2 linked regions of the Arthrobacter crystallopoietes genome follow. The protein of the gene in region 2 binds, or shares a complex with, the protein of the main gene of each other region. Links are inferred from orthologs where the notes say so. Each region holds a gene or a part of one and is shown on either strand. Other genes may lie near its edges. The genes, in order: uvrA and mfd.

Region 1 (8,012 bases), 750 kb from region 2 along the record:
CTTCTGGCGGTGGTAGTTGATCGCGAAGCGGTGAGCTTCGTCCCGGATCCGCTGGAGCAGGTACAGGCCGTGCGATGCACGGGGCAGGATGACGGGGAAGTCGTCGTCCGGAAGCCAGACTTCTTCCAGCCTTTTGGCCAGTCCGACCACGAAGACATCGGTGATCCCCAGATCGGCCAAGGCACGGGAGGCGGCGGAAACCTGCGGCGGCCCGCCGTCGACCACAACGAGGTTCGGCGGATAGGCAAACTTGGTGCGCGGCGCCGGCGTCGTCGTATCCGTCAACACACCGTCGCCGGCGGGGATGCCATTGGAGTCGATGACATCGGCAGCCAGGGGTGCTTTCGTGCCGCCCGGCGACGGAGCCGCCTCGGGTTCGGGAACCGCCGTCTTGTCGGCCAGGTAGTTACGGAACCGGCGGCTGATGACGTCATACATCGCGGAGGTGTCGTCGCGCGCGGCATCGCCGGTAATGGAGAACCGCCGGTAATCGGATTTCTTGGGCAGGCCGTCCTCAACGACCACCATGGAGGCCACGACGTTGGTTCCCTGGACATGGGAAATGTCGTAGCACTCGATGCGCAGCAGGGCCACGGGCAGGTCGAGCGCCTCCTGCAGCTCCTGCAGCGCGGCGGAGCGGGTGGTCAGGTCTCCGGCGCGGCGGCTCTTATGCAGCGCCAGCGCCTGGGTGGCGTTCTCCTGCACCGTGCCGAGCAGCGCGGCCTTGTCACCGCGCTGGGGCACCCGCAGTTCGACCTTGCTGCCGCGCAGGCCGCGCAGCCACTCCTCCAGCTCGGGCCTGTTCTCCGGCTCCACGGGGAGCAGCACCTGCTTGGGGATCCTGTCGGGCCCCTCGCCGTCGCCGTAGACCTGCTGCAGCAGGTGCTCGGTCAGGTCGGCCGGAGACGCATCCTCGACCTTTTCGACGACCCAGCCGCGCTGGCCCCGGATCCGCCCGCCGCGGACGTGGAAGACCTGGACCGCCGCCTCGAGCTCGTCTTCGGCCAACGCGAAAATGTCCGCGTCCGTGTCCTCGCTGAGCACCACCGCATTGCGTTCGAAGACTCGCTTGAGGGCTGCGATGTCGTCGCGGTACCGTGCCGCCGATTCGTAATCGAGCTCGGCAACGGCGGCGTTCATCTTCTGTTCCAGCGCGCGGATGAAACGGTCGGCTTCGCCGCCCATGAAAGCGCAGAATTCAGCGGCGAGGGCCTTGTGGTCTTCGGGCGAAATCCGCCCGACGCACGGTGCGGAGCACTTGTCGATGTAGCCGAGCAGGCAGGGCCGGCCGGTCCGCTGGGCACGGTTGAAGACGCCAACGCTGCAGGTACGGACCGGGAAGACGCGCAGCAGGGTGTCGACTGTTTCCCTGATCGCCTTAGCCGGATAGAAGGGGCCGAAGTACTTGGTGCCCTTCCGCCGGTCCCCGCGCATGACCTGCACGCGTGGAAACTTCTCGGACATGGTGACAGCCAGGTAAGGGTAGGACTTATCGTCCCGGAACATGATGTTGAACCGGGGCGTGAACTCCTTGATCCAGGTGTACTCGAGCTGGATGGCCTCCAGTTCGCTGCCCACCACGGTCCATTCTACGGATGCGGCGGTATGCACCATTGCCCGGGTACGCGGCATGAGTCCGTCGGGATTTGCGAAGTAGCTGTTGAGGCGGGACCGGAGGTTCTTGGCCTTACCCACATAGATGACGCGCTTGTTGTCATCCCGGAACCTGTACACCCCGGGCTGGGTAGGGATCTCCCCCGGCTTCGGCCGGTAAGACGAGGGCAGTGCCATTACTGTGCCTGTTTGGATTGGTTGTACGTGCCGGCCCGTTCCTGCCCGCTCAGTTCGGCAATGGCGTCCATGATCTTGTCCGTGGCGGCACGGCGGGCAGGCAAGGAGTGCCCCGGGCCCGTCTTGTCGAAATACAGCGGCGCGCCGACCTTGAGGGTGAAATGTTGCGGCTTGATCATCTTCTTGTCCGCTGGCTGGAGCCTGTCGGTTCCGATCAGTCCCACCGGCACCACGGGAGCACCGGTGGTCAAGGCAAGCCAGCCAACACCTGTTCTTCCACGGTACAACAGACCGTCGCGGGAGCGCGTGCCTTCAGGATAGATACCGAACGCCTCTTTCCGCTCAAGAATTTCCACCGCCGTCTGCAGCGCCGCCACGCTGGCAGCCTGTTCCCCGCGTTCCACCGGAACGGAGCCAACGCTGTTGAAGAACCAGCGCATCGCGGAGCCCTTCGGTCCCTTCGCAGTGAAGTACTCGGCCTTCGCAAAGAACGCCACCTTGCGCGGCATTAGCGCCTGGACAATGATGCTGTCGAAAAACGACTGGTGGTTCGGGGCGACGATGACCGGGCCCTCCCGCGGGAAGTTTTCCAGCCCCTCAACCGTGGGCCGGCAGGTACCGGAGATCACGGAACGGAACGCAGCACGGGTGCCTTCGAAAAATTCCATTCCCCTACCTCTCCGTTCCTTGTGTGGCGGCTGCTAGCTGCAGTGCCAGTTCTTCCGCTAGTTCCTCGGTATTGACGACGACGGCGGCGGCACCGGCGGCTTCCAGCTCGCCGTCGGCCGCAAATCCCCAGCCGACTCCGATAGCCGGAATCCCGTGGTGCACGGCGGCCGCGATGTCGTAGTGCCGGTCCCCCACCATCACCACGCTGCCGTACGCTCCGGCGTACTGTCGCAAGGCCTCTTCGAGAATCGGAATCTTGCCTGCATCGGCTGCGGCGGTGCTGCCCGGATCGTCAAAGCCAGCCCCATGGATGCTCTCGAAATAGGCGGTCAACCCCTGTACGCGCAGCAGTTCGTCGGCGATCGGAGTGGGCTTCTGCGTAACCACGGCCAGGATTGTGCCTTCGGTCTTCAACTGCTGCAGCAGTCCTTCCACTCCCGGATAAACATGGCTGGCTGCCATCCCGGAGTGGCGGTACTCGGTCCGGTAGAGCCGAATGACTTCAGCCAGATCGCTCTCCGGAACACCGGCCTTCTCCCGCAGCGACTGCCCGAGCGGAGGACCGACCATGGAGTCGAGGACATCCTGTTGCGGGACCGGCAGGCCGGCTAGCTGCAGGGCACGGCTGATACCCCCGGTGATGGCTCCCGCGGGATCCACCAGAGTCCCATCAAGGTCAAAGAGAACCAGCGCCGGCAAAGAAGTCACCTAGGCATTTTTCCATACGTTGAACGTTATGCGTTACAAGCATTCCCTTCGAGGTATATACCGCGCCGTAAATCAGGCCGTTTCCAGTACCTCCGCGAGGAACCGTCCGGTGTGGCTGACCTCGGCTTTTGCCACCTGTTCAGGCGTGCCGGCTGCAATAATCCGCCCGCCGCCGGAACCTCCGTCCGGTCCAAGATCCACTACCCAGTCGGCACTCTTGATGACGTCCAGGTTGTGTTCGATGGTGATCACGGTGTTGCCCTTGTCCACCAACGACTGGAGTACCAGCAACAGCTTGCGGATATCCTCGAAGTGCAGCCCGGTGGTGGGTTCGTCCAGTACGTAGATACTCCGGCCGTTGCTTCGCTTCTGCAGCTCACTCGCGAGCTTCACCCGCTGCGCTTCGCCGCCGGAAAGGGTGGTAGCGGGCTGGCCGAGCCGGACGTACCCCAAGCCGACGTCCACCAAGGTGTTCAAGTGGCGCGCAATCGGGGTGAAGGCCGCGAAGAATTCTGCACCTTCCTCAATCGGCATATCCAGGACATCGGCAATGGTCTTGCCCTTGTAATGGACTTCAAGCGTTTCGCGGTTGTAGCGGGCGCCGTGGCAGACCTCACAGGGGACATAGACATCCGGCAGGAAGTTCATCTCGATCTTCAGTGTGCCGTCACCGCTGCATGCTTCACAGCGTCCGCCCTTGACGTTGAACGAGAACCGTCCGGGCTGGTAGCCGCGCACCTTGGCCTCGTTGGTTTCCGCGAAGAGTTTGCGGATGTTGTCGAAGACACCGGTGTAGGTGGCCGCGTTGGACCGCGGCGTCCGGCCGATCGGACTCTGGTCAACGTGGATGACCTTGTCCAGGTGCTCAAGTCCCTCGACGCGGGTATGCCGGCCGGCGACCTGCTTGGCCCGGTTGAGCTTGTTGGCCAGCACCTTGTATAGGATGTCGTTGACGAGGGTGGACTTTCCGGAGCCACTCACCCCGGTCACCGCGGTGAAAACGCCGAGCGGGAAGACCGCGTCGATGCCCTGCAGGTTGTTTTCCCGGGCAGCGACTACCTTGAGCTGCCGCTTCTTATCGATCTTGCGGCGCTTGGCGGGGATGTCGATGCGGCGCCGGCCGGCCAGGTAATCGCCGGTAATGGACTGCTCATTATCCAGCAGTTCCTTGAGCGAACCGGAATGGACTATCTGGCCTCCGTGCTCGCCCGCACCCGGACCGACGTCCACAATCCAGTCGGCTTCGCTGATGGTATCTTCGTCGTGCTCGACCACGATCAGTGTGTTGCCCAGATCGCGCAGGCGGGTCAGGGTTTCGATCAGCCGGCGGTTGTCCCGCTGGTGCAGGCCGATGGACGGCTCGTCCAGGACGTAGAGCACGCCGACGAGGCCGGAACCGATCTGGGTGGCCAGCCGGATGCGCTGCGCTTCACCACCCGACAGGGTGCCGGCAGCGCGTTCGAGGTTCAGATAGGAGAGGCCTACGTCCAGCAGGAAGCGGAGCCGGGCCTGGATCTCGATGAGCACCTGCTGCGCGATTTGTGCCTCGCGCGGCGTCAGCTCCAGTGAATTCAGGAAGTCGCGGCATTCCTGCAGCGGCATCGCCGACACTTCGGCAATGGACCTGCCGTTGATGAGGACCGACAGGGACGCCGGGTTCAACCGGGCGCCCTTGCATTCGGGACAGGGAACCTCCCGCATGTACTGCTCGTAGCGGTCCCGCGCATTGTCGGACTCGGTTTCCAGATGCTTGCGGTGGATGTATTGCACGGCGCCTTCGAAACCGGTGCTGTACTTGCGTTCGCGGCCAAACCGGTTGCGGTACTGAACCACCACCTTGTGGTCCTTGCCGTAGAGCACAGCCTTGCGCGCATCCTTGGATAGCTCATTGAAGGGAACGTCCATGGAGAATCCGAGTTCGTGGGACAGGCCTTCAAGCAGCCGGTTCCAGTACTGCTGCGTCGCCGTACCCAGGGCCCAGGGCGCGATCGCGCCGTCGCCGAGGCTGAGCTCCGGGTCCGGAACGACCAGGTCCTCGTCCACCTCGAGCTTGCTGCCGATGCCGGTACAGACCGGGCAGGCGCCGAACGGATTGTTGAACGAGAAGGACCGCGGCTCGACTTCGTCGATGGCCAGCGGGTGCTCATTGGGGCAGGCAAGGTGCTCCGAAAAGGCCCGGGTACGTCCCGGATCGCTTTCATCCAGGTCCACAAAGTCTGCCAGCACACGCCCCTCGGCCAGGCCCAGCCCGGTCTCGATCGAGTCGGTCAGCCGCTGCTGGATGCCGTCCTTGACCACCAGCCGGTCGATGACCACTTCGATGGTGTGCTTGAACTGCTTGCCGAGCTTGGGCGGCTCCGACAGCTGGACCAGTTTGCCGTCCACCTTGGCGCGGGAATAGCCCTTGGCGGAGAGTTCCTTGAACAGGTCCACGAACTCGCCCTTGCGCCCACGGACTACCGGGGCGAGGATCTGGAACCGGGTACCGCTCTCAAGCTCCAGCAGCTGATCCACAATCTGCTGCGGAGTCTGCCGTGTCACCGGTTGGCCGCAAACCGGGCAGTGCGGGCGGCCCACGCGGGCCCAGAGCAGGCGCATGTAGTCGTAGATCTCGGTGATCGTGCCCACCGTGGAACGGGGGTTCTTGCTCGTCGATTTCTGGTCGATGGATACTGCCGGGGAAAGGCCTTCAATGAAGTCGACATCCGGTTTGTCCACCTGGCCCAGGAACATGCGCGCATAGGCTGACAGGGATTCGACATAGCGGCGCTGCCCCTCGGCGAAGATCGTGTCGAAGGCCAGGGAGGACTTGCCGGAACCGGACAGCCCGGTGAATACGATCATGGAATCCCTGGGCAGGTCCAGGTCGACGTTGCGCAGGTTGTGCTCCCGCGCGCCCTTCACGACCAGCCGGGATAGGTCCGCCCGGACATCCTCGTGGGATCCGGGTCCAGTTGATTCACTCGCTTTTAGCACGGTTTCCACTCTAATCGAAAGTCCGTTCGAAAATGTATTGCGTTCACCACAGTCGGTGCGCACGCGGACCAAAGTTGTCCGCGTTCCTTCAACGCAGGGTGGGCTTTTTCCTCCGGCCCGCCTATCCGCTGGATCAGCGTTCCAGGGCCGCCTTGACCGCGGCCAAGGCAGTCTTGACCGTGGCGCCCTGTGCCCGGGCCGTCTCGGCAAACGTCATGGCCGCCTCGGCCAGCAGCCGCGAAGATTCGTCCCCGCCCGCACTGATCACCGTGCCGGCGCGGCCTCCGGTTGTCACCCGGCCGGCCGTCTCCAGTTCCCGGTAGGCGCGGGCCACGGTGTTGGGCACAATGCCGAGATGGTCGGCCAGCCGCCGCACCGGCGGCAGCTTGGTTCCGATAGCCAGCTCGCCGCCGTCGGACGCCTCGATAATGCGCAGGCGCAGCTGCTCGAACAGCGGCACCGAGCTCTGCTTGTCCAGCCGCCAGTCGAATTGGTCAGCTTCCATGTACCGCTGCCTGCCCTTCTGCACTTGTCCGTTCCCGGACCAATCGAATTTACGCCAATTTCCCGACGTCGGACAAGGATTTTCACTCTGGGCGCAGACCTGCCCCGGGCAGCGGCGGGCCTGTGATTAGACTGGGCGCATGTGGGAACTTGATGACATCACCATCCGCTCGGCGTCCGTCAGCGAGATGGACAACAACGTCTATTTGATCACGGCGAAGGATTCCGGCACACAGGTGCTCATCGACGCCGCGGATGATCTGCCCGCCATCGAAAAGCTGCTGGCCGAAGGGGCGCAGGACAGCCCGGCTCCCGCCAAAGTGGCGATGATCATCACCACGCACAGCCACTGGGACCATGTGCGTGCCCTTGCCGAGACAGTGAAACTCACCGGCGCCCGCACCGCGGCCGGAACCGAGGACATCGCGCAGATCGAGGTTCCCACCGCCGTCGCACTCGATCACGGGGACCTCGCGGAATTCGACGGGTTCTCGCTGGAGGCCATCAAACTCCGCGGCCACACTCCCGGCTCGGTTGCTCTGCTGTACCGCAACGCGCACGGGCCCTCGCATGTCTTCACCGGTGACTCGCTGTTCCCGGGCGGCGTTGGCAACACCCAGCAGGACCCGCAGCGCTTCTCCTCGCTGATTAACGACGTCGAACGCCGTCTTTTCGACTATCTCCCGGACGACACGGTGGTCCACCCGGGCCACGGCAAGGGCACCACGCTCGGCGCCGAACGCCCGCACCTGGCCGAATGGCGCGAGCGGGGCTGGTAGTCAGCGCTTGCGCGCAACGCAGAAGATCCGTCGGAAGGGGAAAACCGTTCCGTGCGGGCCCGCCGGATAGGCATGGCGCAGGGCCTCGGCATATTCCCTCTCGAACTCGGACGCCTCCTGGGGCTCCAAGGCGGCGAGAACCGGGCGCAGACCCGTCCCCCGGACCCACTCCAGCACCGGATCGGACCCCTGCAAAACGTGGAGGTACGTGGTCTCCCAGGCATCGGCGTCGAATCCCGCCTCCAGCAGCAGCGCGAGGTAATCCGCGGGCTCGCTGACGGCATCTTCGTGCCGGAGGACGCCGTCGAGACGGGAATGCCACCTGCTGGAGGCCGCCTGGCGGCGCATCAGCACATGCGACGGCGCGGAGAAGTTGCCCGGAACCTGGAACGCCAGCCACGCGCCGGAGCCCAGCGCTGACGCCCACGCACGCAGCAGGTCCTGGTGCCCCGGCAGCCACTGGAGGGCGGCGTTTGAGACGAGCACATCCAGATCCTCCGGCGGAGTCCAAGCCGCGATGTCGCCGACCTCGAAATCCAGGTTCTGCGGTCGTGAAGCGGCACTGGCCGCGGCGATCATGGCCGC
Region 2 (8,761 bases):
ACGGCACGACGCCGACCTTGTTCTGTTGATGCTCGCTTCCGGGCGCAGCGACGGCGCCTATGCCAGCGCCCAGGAAGTACGCAGCCGGCTGACCCTGCTCGAACTCGCGGCTCAGTTCCGGAACACCCCGCGGCTCATGTCCCCGGCCGCAACCAGGATGGTGGAATTCGATGCCAAGTCCGGAACCGACTATGCCAAGACGTTGCGCACCTACCTCGATTTATCGCGCGACTCCGCCAAAACTGCCGCCGCTCTGTCCCTACATCAGAACACTCTCCGTTACCGCCTGCGGCGCCTCTCCGAACTCTTTGGCATTGATTTGGGCCAGCCCGAAGACACCTTGGTGCTGTGGCTCAGCCTGCACCTTCAGGAGCTACTCTGACTATGAGGAAACAATCCGCATACCCACCCTGCTTCGAATACAGGGCATGACCGCAACACCAGCCATCCGTATTGGCATCGTCGATTCCATGGAACTGGCCTTGGCACGTCGTTCCGCCGCGGAGACGCTCGCGGAGCTAGTCCGGAATTGGAACAATCCGCTGCCGGAGGCCGTCGTTGCCGCCGCGAGGAGTCATCTAGCCGTGGCCGAAAACTGGGCCAGGCTCCGCCGTGAAGCACCGGAAGCAGAAAAGGTTCAGGCCGTCTTCGCCTCACTTCCGTCTGCAACCTCTGATCCTTAGAGCGTCGTTTCCCTCCGGCGCGGACAGCAGCCGCCTATCGGAACGGACATCCGTAGCACCACCGGGAACCCGCCACCGCGGGAGGGCTCGAAGTCAGCCACGGCTCTGGCTTCACCTACACCCAGCAGATCAATCCAACCACCGTCACCATTGGATGAATGGGAACTCCGCTGGCCCCCAACAAAGGCGACACCGACGACATCATCATGCGGCAGAACTATGCCAAGCCACGCCAGACAGAACATTGAATACCACCATCAGCGCCAGCGCAATGACGGTTATCCTCAATGAGCAGTGGTCGCGCCCGGCTCCCCAGACTCTTGGGAAAGTACGAAAGCACCGTCAGCCGTGTCCTCGCCCCGCTGTAGGACGGCCAATGAACTGCGCCCCCGTCCGTTAAGGCCATCGACCTTCACCACATCATAAGGGGCGCGGAGGATATATGCTGAACTAATGGGGGAAATGGAATCTTCGCTTCAGTCAATGTATAAAAACAATGTTCAGTCTGGCTTACTCGCCGACCAAACCTTTGTTGTTCTTACAGCCCACTTAGGTTACTTGTTTGGGTGGAGCGCTGGCTCTACCGCAGCCTGCATTGCAGCACTCTTGGCACAACACGAGAGCGTTGATGACCTGACCGCAGACTCTATATCTGAAATCTGGGGCAAGCTAGCCCTGCGTCCGTTTCAGCTAGAGAATCAATACAGTTTCACTACCGCTGCCGATTTGGTGCGGTGCTGGGGGCTGCTAGCCACGGCGAATGGCATCCCATTAGATGATCTTCCAACGGATTGGGATCGATCGCTTGAACACGCACTATTTGGCATGAATTGCGACCCGGAGAGCTCGCGTGCGGATGACCTACCGAAGGAAGTGCTAGAACTACTCGAGGGGCCACGGGTGGTTTACACAGACATCATGGCGAAGCCGAGTCATCCAACAATAGAGGGGCTTGAATGGCGAGACTCTCTTGCTGCAACACTTCCCCAAAGAATCATTATGCATACGAACGGCCTATTACCCACGTTGGAATTATACTTAGACAGCGCAGACATTGAATGGTTTAAAGACATTAGCTGGCGTCCCAACGATCTGTTTTTGACGGCGATATATCAAACTGAGATTATTGAGTTCGGCTTTGTTTGGGAATTCAATAATCGAAGGCGCACGTTCGTCGCCCCACTATATGGCAGCCATGGGAAATATAGTTTGGCGCTCGCGATGATTTTTGGCATGGTTAGAGTGGATTTATATGACACTTCAAAGTTTCCGATGCCCCACATTCTCTCGAGGTCTTTGTATGTATCTATCGACGCATGTCGAGAATTCTTCAACACTGGCAGTATGAAAAATACAATGACGAATGATATTTTAACTCCGATAAGTGAAGAATTCAACGCTATAGACAGAACCCGGCATGCGGACGCCATCGCTTCGTCACTCTTATTGCGTGAAGCTTTCCCTAGCGCAATCGTAGACAAGGATGCGTTAGCAAAGTTCGATTCGGACATTGATGACTGGCGCGCTTCACTGCGACTAGGACAAGCCATAGAAAGGCCGGTGCCACCCCCTGCCTCAAGTTCGGCCTACTGGCCGCCCCCTTGCCCTAGCGACTATCTGCATCCAGACGAGATCTTTCTGCATTTGGAGTATGACGCCCGGCGGTCGGAATTGAGTTTCATCTGGGTGGACGGCGAGAACAATTTCTTCGAGCATTACGAGGTCATCGGTCAAACTTTTCTCAACAATATAGGGAAACATCTAGAGCATCGGGAAAACGGTGAAAGAGCAAAAAATCCAAGCGTTGTCTCAGACGATGGTGAGTCGACGCTCCGGGACGTGTTGAGCAGCATCGCCTCGCCCTTGGAGAACTGGTGGAATGAAATATCATCGAAACCGCTGAAAATATGGTATTCACCGGGACGTCAATTATCCGGAGTACCTTTACATTTTCTCCTCAGCGCCATAAGTAAGGCTGAATGCTTACGTACACCGTCGCTGTTGCTGTCCGCTATGGTGGCCCAGGCCGTTCCACGCCGCTACGAGAAGAATTCCAATCTGCTAGACATCTTCGATTGCAGTGCCGGCGATACTCGCATCAGCAGTGCGACGAAAGAATGCCGGGCAATTAGAGACTGCTATCGCCTTTATCTCCCCAAACACACATCAGAGGAATTCCTCCAATCACAAGCTGACGTGATCCATGTATCTGCCCATGGCAAGGGATTCGGCAATCTCGCAGATAATCAGTTGCTTCTCGGTCCTTCGGGCGAAGAAACGGTTGACGTGATTGATATTCTGCGCTCTGAAGGAGTATCACAAGCCGAGCTGATCTTTCTCGACGTCTGCTCGGTCGGTAGTGCAAATAATGCACGGACTGCACTCCATGAGGGCCTGTCAGTCGCTGACGCGCTGCTATTGCGAGGAGCCTCCCATGTCGTAGCCGCCGAATGGCCAATTGGGGATCTTTATGGTGCCCTGTATTCCACCGCTTTCCATATGACATATACCCAAAACCATAGCGTCGCAGAGTCGCTTCACATTGTTCGCTCTTTCTTTCAAGAAACATTGGATTATCCCGACATGGAATGGCTGATAGATGGCATCCTGGAACGAACGTATGGCGACTGGCGGTCACAAATCGAGAAACTGTCCACCAAGCCGGACCACTTCGGGTATATAGCAGCCTTTGAGGTTCATGGACGTCCTCAACGTATTAAGGAGAAAGAGGAATCCTCTCCAGATCCTATTTCTTCACTTATTGCTTGGAATAGGAGAGCCTCGAAATATATTGACAGTACTCTTTAGTAAACAGGACGTGCTCTCACTTACTCTCAATAGCTACCCCTTAAACACTGCGTCGATGACGCCTTGGGCCCATTCGAGGACGGCTTGGTCGGAGAGGTCGCGGCCGCCGATGCGGGAGGTTTTGGGCTTGGGGATGAGGATGAAGTCGAGGTTGGGTTTGACTTGAGACCCCGGGTACATGCGGTTCAGGCGCATGGTCTTGGACTCGGGCAGGGATGCGGGGGCGAACTTGATGAAGTTGCCCTGCAGCGCCACGTCGGTCAGGCCGACTTCGCGGGCGCCAACCCTGAACCGGGCCACGGCGATAAGGTTCTGCACGGGCAAGGGCGGTTCGCCGTAGCGGTCGGTCAGTTCCTCGACCACCTCGTCGATGCCCTCCAGCGTCGTCGCTGAGGCAAGCTTGCGGTAGGCCTCCAGACGCAGCCGCTCCCCCGGGACGTAGTCGTGCGGGAGGTGGGCGTTGACGGGCAGCTCGATCTTCATTTCGGCGGCCTTCTCTTCGGCCTCGCCGCGGTAGTCCGCGACGGCCTCGCCGACCAGCCGGATGTAAAGGTCGAACCCGACGCCCTGGATGTGGCCGGATTGCTCGCCGCCCAAGAGGTTGCCGGCGCCGCGGATCTCGAGGTCCTTCAGGGCCAATTGCATGCCTGCGCCAAGCTCATTGTGGGAGGCCACGGCCTTGAGCCGCTCCAGCGCCACCTCGCCCAACGGCTTCTCCGCCGGGTAGAGGAAGTACGCGTAGGCCCGCTCGCGGCCACGGCCCACTCGGCCGCGCAGCTGGTGCAGCTGGGACAGGCCGTAGTTGTCCGCCCGGTCCACAATCAGCGTGTTGGCGTTGGAGATGTCCAGGCCGGTTTCGATGATGGTGGTGCAGACGAGCACGTCGAAGCGCTTTTCCCAGAAGTCCACGATAATCTGCTCGAGCTTGGATTCGCTCATCCGCCCGTGGGCCACTTCCACCCGCGCCTCGGGCACCAGCTCGCGGATGCGGGCGGCGGTCGCGTCGATCGAGGAGACGCGGTTGTGCACGAAGAACACTTGGCCTTCGCGCATCAGCTCGCGCCGGATGGCAGCAGAAGCCTGCTTGTCCGTGTACCCGCCCACGTAGGTCAGCACAGGGTGCCGCTCTTCCGGCGGCGTAGCCAAAGTGGAAGTCTCGCGGATGCCGGTAAGCGACATCTCCAAGGTGCGCGGAATCGGCGTCGCACTCATGGCCAGAACGTCCACGTTGGTGCGCATCTTTTTCAGCGCCTCCTTGTGCTCCACGCCGAAACGCTGTTCCTCGTCCACGATGACCAGGCCCAGATCCTTGAAGTCCACTTCCTTGGACAGCAGCCGGTGCGTGCCGATGATCACGTCCACCGCGCCGTTTTTCACGCCCTCGATGGTCTCCTTGGATTCCTTGGCGGTCTGGAAACGGGAGAGCGCCTTGACCCGGATGGGGAAACCGCTGAACCGCTCGGAGAAGGTCTCGTAGTGCTGCTGCGAGAGCAGGGTGGTGGGCACCAGCAGCGCCACCTGCTTGCCGTCCTGCACCGCCTTGAACGCGGCGCGCACGGCGATCTCGGTTTTGCCGTAGCCCACGTCGCCGGAGACCAGGCGGTCCATGGGGATCTCGCGCTCCATGTCCTGCTTGACCTCGTTGATGGTAGTCAGCTGGTCCGGCGTCTCGATGTACGGGAACGCCTCCTCCAGCTCGCGCTGCCAAGGGGTGTCCGGGGCGAAGGCATGCCCGCGCGAGGCCATCCGCGCCGAATACAGCCGGATGAGCTCACCGGCGATCTCCTTGACCGCCTTGCGCGCCTTGTTCTTGGTGTTGGCCCAGTCCGAGCCGCCCATCTTGGACAGCGCGGGCGCGTCGCCGCCGACGTAGCGGGTGACCTGGTCCAGCTGGTCCGTGGGCACAAACAGCCGGTCCCCCGGCGCCCCGCGCTTGGACGGCGCGTACTCCAGCACCAGGTATTCGCGCATGGTCTTGGTGGATCCGGCCCCGGAGGAGCGCTGCAGCAGCTCCACGAACTTGCCCACGCCGTGCTGCTCGTGCACCACGAAGTCCCCCGCAGTCAGCTGCAGGGGATCGACGGCGTTGCGGCGCTTCGAGGGCATCTTGCGCATGTCGCGGGTGCCGGCGGCCGAGGTCCGGCCGAGCAGGTCCGCCTCGGTGAGCAGACCGAGCTTCAACCCGTCGAAGACGAACCCCTTGCCCGCACTCGCCGTCGTAATTTCGATGATGCCCGGCTGCGGCTGGTCCTCGAGGGAGTCGACGCGGGTGGCGGGGATGTCATTGTCGTGGAAGAGCTCGGCCAGGCGCTGCGCGGGGCCGGGGCCTTCGGTGGCGACGACGACGCGCCACTGGTCGCGGACGCGGCCGCCGATGAACTCCATCATTTCCGCCACGTCGCCCTGGTAGCCGCGGGGCTCGCGCGCGCTGACGGTCAGCGAGTCCACGTCCAGCACGGTTTCATCGTCCGGGTTGAAGGAGGTGATGGACCACCAGGAGACCTTGCGGTCCAGGGCGGTGGTGCGGGTGTCCGCCAGGGAGCGGAAGCTCGCCTCGTCCAGGTCCCCCTGCAGCGCCAGGTCCAGCGGCGCGTCGCCGCCGTCGGACGCTGTGGCCCACGCCGCGGCGAGGAACTCCGCGTTGGTCGCTTCCAGATCGTGGGCGCGGGCGCGCACCTTTTCCGGCTCAATAACGACGGCGAGGGAGCCTTCCGGCAGCTCGCCCAGGAACGGAACCATGGCGTCCACCAGCACCGGGGCCAGCGACTCCATGCCCTCGACGGCAATGCCGCCTGCGATCTTCTCCAGCATGTCCGCCGCGGCCGGCATCTGGGACTTCAGCTTCGCGGCCCGGCTCATCACGTCCGGGGTGATCAGCAGCTCCCGGCACGGCGGGGCGTACAGCGCGCTGGGGTGCTTGACGTTCTCGCCCGAGAGACTGCGCTGGTCCGCCACCGCGAACCAGCGCATCTGGTCCACCTCGTCGCCGAAGAAGTCGATGCGCACCGGATGGTCCTCGGTGGGCGGGAAAACATCCAGGATGCCGCCGCGCACCGCGAACTCGCCCCGGTGCGTGACCATGTCCACCCGCGCGTAGGCGGCATCGGCCAGCTGCCGGACCACGGACTCGAAGGAGACCTCGTCCCCCACCTTCAGCGACACCGGCTTCAGCTCGCCCAGGCCCTTGACCAGCGGCTGCAGCACCGCGCGCACCGGAGCGATCACCACGCGGAGCGGGCTGGCGCCGTCGTCGTACTTGAGCCGGCGCAGCACGGACAGGCGCCGGCCCACCGTGTCCGAGCGCGGGGAAAGCCGCTCGTGCGGGAGCGTTTCCCAGCTGGGGAACTCCTCGATGGACTCGGCCGGCAGGTAGCAGCGCAGCGCCGTGGCCAGATCCTCGGTCTCGCGCCCGGTAGCGGTAACCGCAAGAACGACGCCGGATTCCTGCCCCTCGACCATCTCCGCCAGCAACGCCGCGCGCAGCCCGGGGGGCGCGCCGATCTGCAGATCCTCGCTGCGCTCCCCCGCCGGCCGGGACGCGTAGAGCCGTACCCGCTCGAAGGACTTATCTTCAGCGAGGGCGGTCCGCAGTCCGTTCAGGCTCATGGTCTTCTAATCCTTACTCTTCCCCGGCAGGGCGCAACACAAGTACCCGAAGTTCAGCAGAACTCCGGGGTCACGGGTAAAAGTTTACCGCCAACGACTGACGTTCTGAGCCGGGGAGGTTGGAGCTTGGACAGGGAATCAACAGTCTGGGCCTGGCCGGAATGCGGGCAGGCTCTTCCCAACGCTACCCGCACCCCGTTTAAGCACAACCTGAAGAGACAGCTGCGAATGGTCCAGGCAAGGGGCGTCAGGACCGTGCCGCCGCAGGAATGCGCTATCAGACAGTATTTGGCCAACACCCTCAAGGACAGCGTCTGCGCCAGCTCAGTATTTACTCAAAATTCGAGGTCAGCGCGAGCGGATAAATCGGATTCGATCCAGCCGTTCGATTTTCTTGGCGTCGAGCTCTCCACCTCCGCCCGGACTACCGTTATGCTCGGTCGTGGGGCCGCTTCCGCCGGCGGCCGCCCGTAGCTACGAATGCTAAGGGGGTTGGGGATAATGCGCGAAAAAGAAGTGTGGAACAGAGCCCTGGACTACGACTATGAGGGTCCGCGGTCTGAAGGGGACCAGGCCCTCTATGACCTGCTGATGCTGGACAACGTCGCCCAGAACGGAGGCCTGCTGCACGGGATCCAGGTTCTCGATGAGGATGAGCTCGCCGCCGCTGTGGCCGGCTACCGCTGGTTCGGGCTCGATGCCCTGGCCGACGGCATCCTATCGATCGCCGCTGATGCCGCAGACATCGATGCCGATGACCCTGATAGCGTGGACGCCCAAAGCGAACTGGAGGAGCGCGCGGACGAACTCTTCTTCGGCGAGCAAGGCAGCGACCTCCTGGGCCGGGCGTTCAACAAGAAGCTGGCCGATCAGCCGGACGCCTTCGCGGACCCGGCACCTGTCAGCGGGTAGCTCCAGCCGGCTGACGGGCTCGGATTCCCGCAATGAGTCCAACAAACTGGGACGAGGTCCCCGACGGCGCCCGCAACGGCGAGTGGGCCGAAGTACCCGAAAATGGCTGGGGCATGCTCGCCGCATGGGCAGCCGGCACCGAAAACGTTTGCAAGCTGCCCGCCGATGACACCGGCCGGGAAGTGCGGGTCACGCTTGAAACCGGCGGCGTCACCGAAACCCGAATGGAACCGTTCACGGTACATGACCGGCAGACCATCGACGAGAGTGTGGAGGACTATCTCCGGGACGCCGGCGTACCGGCACCCCCTCGCGGCTTCGTGTGGTTGATGCGGCTCCCGCCCGGCATCTCCTCGGAAGAGGCCCTGTCACGCGAAATCAACCGCGGCATCACGGCGGCCGCCCCTGGAGCCGTGAACCCGGCCGACATCGCATCGATCATGCTGCGGATCGTCGACGTGCTCTACGGGAGGGACTGAGCCGGGGCGTCCCCAGCGTCTGGAAAATTGGCTGCTGGCTCCCCTGCTAATGGTCACATCTGGAGGTCGGATTCGTTGCCGCAGAGCGGCTACTTTGGCCTGCGAATTAGCCCCTTGTGCACCGTGTTTTTGGCGCTTAACCTGATGCCAAGGGCAGGAGCTCGACATGGAAATTACTCTTTACGTTATCGTCCTCGTACTCACCTTCACCCCTTTTGTGGTGGTGATGCTCGGTCCCAATCTAAGGGAAGACAAACCTGTTACGAGACGCCA

What was found.
Region 1: the proteins of mfd (region 2) and uvrA are in contact, whole or in part, in a crystal structure (PDB 4DFC), measured with the Escherichia coli proteins. The link is inferred for Arthrobacter crystallopoietes from one-to-one orthologs.

What each region holds. Positions count from the first base shown.
Region 1 is NZ_CP018863.1:3,926,570-3,934,581, reverse strand. The notes cover bases 3,041-6,461. They hold uvrA (excinuclease ABC subunit UvrA), read right to left. Parts: upstream 6,145-6,461; coding sequence 3,241-6,144; downstream 3,041-3,240. Other genes in these bases: AC20117_RS18085 (GntR family transcriptional regulator), read right to left, coding at 6,278-6,461; AC20117_RS18095 (HAD hydrolase-like protein), read right to left, coding at 3,041-3,168. Outside these bases: excinuclease ABC subunit UvrC, read right to left, coding at 1-1,791; AC20117_RS18100 (lysophospholipid acyltransferase family protein), read right to left, coding at 1,791-2,459; more of AC20117_RS18095, read right to left, coding at 2,464-3,040; more of AC20117_RS18085, read right to left, coding at 6,462-6,649; AC20117_RS18080 (MBL fold metallo-hydrolase), read left to right, coding at 6,789-7,427; AC20117_RS18075 (trans-aconitate 2-methyltransferase), read right to left, coding at 7,428-8,012. UniProt on the Escherichia coli protein: The UvrABC repair system catalyzes the recognition and processing of DNA lesions. UvrA is an ATPase and a DNA-binding protein. A damage recognition complex composed of 2 UvrA and 2 UvrB subunits scans DNA for abnormalities.
Region 2 is NZ_CP018863.1:3,174,650-3,183,410, reverse strand. What follows is about bases 3,325-7,494. They hold mfd (transcription-repair coupling factor), read right to left. Parts: upstream 7,098-7,494; coding sequence 3,525-7,097; downstream 3,325-3,524. Other genes in these bases: AC20117_RS14880 (CHAT domain-containing protein), read left to right, coding at 3,325-3,491. Also shown: AC20117_RS14890 (PucR family transcriptional regulator), read left to right, coding at 1-382; AC20117_RS14885 (hypothetical protein), read left to right, coding at 429-683; more of AC20117_RS14880, read left to right, coding at 1,137-3,324; AC20117_RS14870 (hypothetical protein), read left to right, coding at 7,599-8,009; AC20117_RS14865 (DUF5956 family protein), read left to right, coding at 8,042-8,488. UniProt on the Escherichia coli protein: Couples transcription and DNA repair by recognizing RNA polymerase (RNAP) stalled at DNA lesions. Mediates ATP-dependent release of RNAP and its truncated transcript from the DNA, and recruitment of nucleotide excision repair machinery to the damaged site.